DNA from 2 places in the Shewanella sp. SR1 genome. Region 2 is predicted to be linked to the other one. Evidence: predicted binding sites of a transcription regulator. Region 2 holds the regulator's gene; the other holds the start of a gene.

Region 1 (3,217 bases), on a different contig from region 2:
ACTAATGAACTACTGTCCACAACTTGATGACCATTGCTGCGGAAAAATTCGAGGAAAGCGCTTCTAAGCTCTGCTGTAGTTTGATACATGAAATCATCCTGAATTGGGTAAGCATTACCAGCTACGCCTTAGGCTAGCCGTATTTCTATTTGCCCAGCATTATAAGCAGACTGAGGAAGGACGACCAGCCTTGATTGGTGATATGCACATCAGGAATTTAATATTTTAGCGTGAATCGCCCACATAAGAGTGGCTAGAGGCCAAACAGCAATAATAAAGGACGATGACAGACTCTGCGGGTTGGGTGCAAAAAGTACAGTATTTGAGCAAGTGGGTAAAGTGTCGGGTACGAAAGCAACAAAGCCCATTTGATGACATTTTAGAGGAGATTTTCTGAGGACTTGTTAAAAGGAGCTTTTACAGTCTTAAGATTACATCGCAATCGATGAGTTGAGGCGATTAATAATCGTCGTCGAGATCATTGGGATCGGAATCTAACGCATAAGTGATTTGATCGTAGCTAAAGCCTTGGCCCATTAAAAACCGCACTCGTTTGGCCTTTTCCTTCGCGATGAGATCCCGGGCTTTAGAGCCCTTCACTTCTGTTACGCGGGGAATTCCATATTTTTTAGTGGCTTTATCTTTTGCTAGCTCAAACCAGTCACAATCACTATTGGTTATCGCCGCTTCAATGCAATCTTTAGACAGGCCTTTTTGCGCTATCGCTTGGCGAATGCGGATGGCACCGTGACCTCGACTAATGTGGCTACGGACCAACAGTTCAGCATAGCGATTATCATTGATAAAACCGGAGGATTCACATGCATCGAGCACAGGTTCGATATCGTTAAGTTCGAAGCCTTTTTCGAGCAATTTATCGCGGATTTGTAAGCGGGAATAATCGCGGCGCGCTAACAGCGCGACCGCAATTTGACGGGCTGACTGACTCAGAATACTTCGCCTGTTTCTAAATCAACATTATCTTCCGTGCTAGCATCATCTTTAGCAGCCAGTGCACTAGGATTGCTCAAAAGTAACTCACGTAATGTCTTGTCAATTTCAGTAGCAATGGCTGGGTTTTCAGTCAAATATTTACCCGCATTAGCACGGCCCTGACCGATTTTATCGCCTTTATAACTGTACCAAGCACCCGCTTTTTCAATCAACTTATGGGCTACGCCTAAGTCAACTAACTCACCAGTACGGTTGATACCTTGGCCATAAAGGATTTGAAATTCGGCTTGCTTGAACGGTGCTGCAACCTTGTTTTTCACCACTTTAACGCGTGTTTCGTTACCGACAACTTCATCGCCGTCTTTAATGGCACCAGTACGACGAATGTCTAAACGAACAGAAGCATAGAACTTCAGCGCGTTACCACCGGTTGTCGTTTCTGGGTTACCAAACATCACACCAATCTTCATCCGAATTTGGTTGATGAAGATAAGTAAGGTGTTAGATTGCTTTAAGTTACCCGCAAGTTTACGCATGGCTTGGCTCATCATACGTGCCGCTAGGCCCATGTGAGAATCACCAATTTCACCTTCGATTTCAGCTTTAGGCGTTAATGCCGCCACTGAGTCGACAACGATAACGTCAACAGCGCCAGAGCGAGTTAATGCATCACAAATCTCAAGCGCTTGCTCGCCGGTATCCGGTTGTGAACACAGCAGGTTATCAATATCTACACCTAATTTTTTAGCATAGATAGGGTCTAGTGCATGCTCAGCATCGATAAAGGCACAGGTTTTACCTTCACGTTGCGCTGCGGCAATCACTTCTAAAGTCAGTGTCGTTTTACCTGATGATTCAGGACCATAGATCTCAACGATACGACCCATTGGCAAACCGCCAGCGCCTAAAGCAACGTCCAGAGATAGAGAACCGGTAGAAATGGTCTCAACATCCATAGAGCGATCTTCACCCAGCTTCATGATGGAGCCTTTACCAAATTGTTTCTCAATTTGGATCAATACCGCAGCAAGTGCTTTCTCTTTATTTGGATCGACCTTCATTCCAGTTCCCTCATCAAGACAAGCCTTAAGCTGTCAAAAGTAATATTCAATTTACAAACGGGTAATTCAAAAAGCCGCGCTTTTTGTCTTAATTCTGCGGACTAGTATACTGTACAATCATACAGTATCAAGACCTATGGCTGAATTATTTTTAACTAATGGGATTTTTTAATATGGCTAAGGTTTTAGCGAATATCAAATCCGATATTGCATCCCTTTGACGAATATCCGTCATCAAGGGCTCAATTTTCGGTAAATTATTGCTAAGATTGGCGCAGCAAATTTTGCGTGGTCTTTTTAGCTGAAAATTGTACAGCAGTCTTCTGCTTCCATAGCGCTTAATCCCACATAACCACGGCAGTCACAACGGACGATAACGATTTAATGAATGTAATTGATACCGATGATTTAGAAAAACATACTCCTATGATGCGTCAGTACTTGACCATGAAAGCAGAACATCACGACATGTTACTGTTTTATCGCATGGGTGACTTCTACGAGTTGTTTTATGACGATGCTAAACGTGCTTCTGAGCTGTTAGGCATTTCACTCACGGCGCGCGGTAAAAGTGGTGGCGATCCTATCCCCATGGCGGGACTGCCTTACCATGCTGTGGAAGGCTATCTTGCGAAATTAGTTCAAATTGGTCAATCGGTTGCGATATGTGAACAAATTGGCGACCCAGCAACCTCTAAAGGTCCTGTTGAGCGTAAAGTGGTGCGTATCGTCACGCCTGGCACCTTAACCGACGAAGCCCTGCTGCAGGAACGCCAAGACAATCTATTGGCAGCGGTTTATCAAGGTAAAATCGGTTTTGGTTATGCCACTCTGGATGTTTCATCAGGACGTTTTGTGATTGCCGAGCTCGACACGCGAGAGTCATTAGAAGCTGAATTGCAACGCACTAATCCCGTTGAAATTCTCTACAGTGAAGACTTTGGCGAACTAGGTCTACTAAACGGTTTTAAAGGTAAACGTCGTCGCCCTGAATGGGAATTTGATTACGACACTAGCATCAAGTTACTGCTGGCTCAGTTTGGCACGAAAGACTTGCATGGTTTTGGTATCGCAGATGCACGTTTATCACTGCAGGCTGCGGGTTGCTTGATGCAATATGTCAAAGACACACAGCGCACAGCCCTACCCCATATCAATGCCATTACCCGCTTTAATCAAACCGATAGCATAGTGCTCGATGC
Region 2 (3,217 bases):
AGAAGAGCAACACAGTAAGTCTCAACTCTATGCAAACTCTTCAGTTCCCAAAAAAGCTTTTTTGACTTCAACGTGCGTTGGCGGCTGTTACTTTTAATTAAGTATTATTACTGCTGGTATTAGCCACGCTGGCACATACGACTGAAATAAATCTGTTCTCTATTTTTAGTGGCATTTTGAACTCGATTACGGCTCGATTTATTTGCCACGGGCGGCGATATATCATCGCCGACTAAACCAACCATACTTGCTGTTTAAATATTGATCAAGATCACTTATTTATCTAATTGTCTGAAAAATTGCCAAAAAAAAGCCTCACATTCATAGGCGAGGCGGCTTTCAAGGTAAAAAATTAAATGAATATTTAATGTACAGCGCTAAAAAAAGATTGTTGGCCGAAGAGGCTACCTTGCTCAATGCGTACGTCGCCATGTAAGTGACTGTTTACGTCTTCTAGCACTATGCCCATGGCGCGGGCACTTTTAGCGACAATTTGCAGGCGACGATTATCGCGTGCATCTAATGATTGGGTCCAAGTAATAACCGCACTGGACGTACCACTTGTTAAGGCTTTTTCCATCGCCCACAGGGTTTCCACTTCATCTTTCGCGTGCACCAGTAAGACTCTGTCCATACGCACCCCAGCGTTGGCGAGCATTTGTTTGTAACCAATACTCGGCGGGTTGATGAGCACTAACCAACGGCCCTGTTGGCTTAACTGGGCGAGTTGCGCGCTCAGATGGATTAATTCTTGGCGACCTTGAGTCTTAGTTGGCATGCAGGCGATAGGTGCATGGTGCCAGTCATAGTCGGCATCACGGACTTCATCGAGCCACAAGCCCGGATGGCGGGGTGCATTGCCAAGTAGTTTGTTCATAGCCAATCTCCATTACGGATCACACCGACGGCGAGTCCTTCAATTGTTAAACTTTGATAGCCTAAATCCACTTTAATCGGGGAATAGTCTTCATTTTCGGCGTGTAGATAGACCACATTACCTTTTTTTTCGAAACGTTTAACAGTGACATCGTCGTCGACTCTAGCGACAACCACTTGACCATTTCTAGCTTGTTGTATTTTATGAACTGCCAGCAAATCTCCTTCGAGAATGCCGATATTCTTCATGCTGTCGCCTTTAACCCGCAGTAAAAAATCGGCGGCGGGATGGAACATGCTTGGGTCGACTTGGTAGTACTGTTCAACATGTTCTTGGGCGAGAATAGGTTCGCCAGCGGCTACTTGACCGATAAGCGGTAAACCTGTTTCAGTTACTTCTTCGACTTCCGCAGTCAGACGAATGCCCCGCGATGTGCCTGGCATGATCTCAATGCAGCCCTTTTTCGCCAACGCTTTAAGATGCTCTTCAGCCGCATTGGCGCTCTTAAAACCTAAACGGGTCGCAATTTCTGCCCGAGTGGGTGGCATGCCAGTATCGGCAATATTTCGTTTAATTAGCTCTAAAATTTCAGCTTGGCGTGGCGTCAAAGGTCTCATGGTGTTTCCTGTTTTTCTATACAGTTACTGTTAGTATATACAGTATTATTTGCAGCGCAAGTATTAACCACTTTTTAGCTATGTTGGAGAGAATTAGCGAATATTACCCATAGTCTGGTATTCTACCGGGCTAGTAAACGTACTTAATTGCATAAGAATAATGCCTAAACACGACTCTCTTTGGTTGAAATCATTACGCTGGATCCAAAAACACTTAGTGCACACTATTGTTGTGCCTCAGGATCCCTTTGCCGATCTGAATCTGGATGCCTCCAGACCCCTTGCTTATGTGATGAAAACGGAATCGCTGAGTGACATCGCTGCCCTGAGCGAAATTACGGCTAAGTTAGGACTGCCGAGCCCCTATGAGCCTTTAGTGGCGAATGGTGTGATTGCGCCTCGGGTTGTCTGTCTTCAAGGGCGTAAGCCGCTGTTTGGTGAGCGTGCGGGTAACGAGCCTTTCCTCGAATGCTTTATGCGTTTGTTGGCCGTGCATAAGGAGCGCCCTGAATTAGACATTCAATTGGTGCCCGTGAGCCTGTATTGGGGCCGCACGCCAGGGAAAGAAGACGACACTATGAAGGCGGCCGTGTTTGAGCGGGAAAACCCGACTTGGCTGCGCAAATGCTTGATGATTCTATTCTTAGGTCGACATAACTTCGTGCAGTTTTCAAATGCGGTATCTCTGCGATACATGGCCGACGAACACGGCACTGACATGGGGATCGCTCATAAGTTAGCGCGGGTCGCGCGGGTGCATTTCCGTCGTCAACGTAAGGTGATGACAGGGCCTGTGTTGCCAAATCGCCAAGCACTATTTCATTCGTTGCTCAAATCCGAGTCGCTGCGTAAAGCGATTCAAGAAGAAGCGGCCAACAAAAAGATTTCTGAGACCCAAGCGCGCGAGACGGCTATTGAGTATCTCGATGAAATCGCTGCAGATTACTCAGATAGCTTAGTGCGTATTGCTGAGCGTTTCTTAACTTGGTTGTGGAACAAGCTTTACAGCGGGATCAACATCAAAGGTGCCGAGCAAGTTCGCCAGTTGCACCATGATGGCCACGAGATTGTCTATGTGCCTTGCCATCGGAGCCACATGGATTACCTGCTGTTATCGTATATTTTGTATTATCAAGGCATGGTTCCGCCGCACATTGCTGCTGGTATTAACCTCAACTTCTGGCCCGCGGGACCTATGTTCCGTCGCGGTGGTGCCTTCTTTATCCGCCGTAGTTTTAATGGCAATAAGCTGTACACCGCAGTATTCCGTGAATATTTAGACCAACTGTTTGCTAAAGGTTATTCGGTGGAATATTTCTCTGAAGGCGGCCGCTCACGTACCGGTCGTCTATTGGCGCCAAAAACGGGCATGATCGCCATGACGATGAACAGCGTGCTGCGCGGTATCGAGCGTCCGGTAACATTGGTGCCTGTGTATTTAGGCTATGACCATGTGATGGAAGTGGCGACGTACCATAAAGAGTTAAGTGGTAAGAAAAAGAAAAAAGAATCTGTGTGGCAGGTGTTTGGTGCGATTCGCAAACTTGGTAATTTCGGCCAAGGTTATGTGAACTTTGGCGAGCCGATTACTCTGCAAAACTTCTTAAATGAGCGCGCGCCAAACTGGCGTACTGAGTTGGCCGATGATCCTGAGCAAAAACCAAGCTGGTTAACGCCAGCGGTAAACGTGCTGGCGAATCGAGTGATGACGAATATTAACGAT

Evidence for each region. Region 2 encodes LexA, which represses DNA repair genes until DNA is damaged. Its sites were predicted from a motif close to TACTGTATNNNNATACAGTA; they were not measured.
Region 1: the regulator LexA is predicted to act here: its motif matches at 2,123-2,142, upstream of recA (recombinase RecA).

The regions. Positions count from the first base shown of each region.
Region 1 covers NZ_JAJAEF010000013.1:117,751-120,967, reverse strand. The annotation lists gene alaS (alanine--tRNA ligase) at 1-89, opposite strand, end outside; gene KV201_RS13750 (regulatory protein RecX) at 460-873, opposite strand; gene recA (recombinase RecA) at 948-2,015, opposite strand; gene mutS (DNA mismatch repair protein MutS) at 2,400-3,217, shown strand, end outside.
Region 2 covers NZ_JAJAEF010000014.1:13,878-17,094, reverse strand. The annotation lists gene KV201_RS13870 (cell division inhibitor SulA) at 365-877, opposite strand; gene lexA (transcriptional repressor LexA) at 874-1,494, opposite strand; gene plsB (glycerol-3-phosphate 1-O-acyltransferase PlsB) at 1,655-3,217, shown strand, end outside.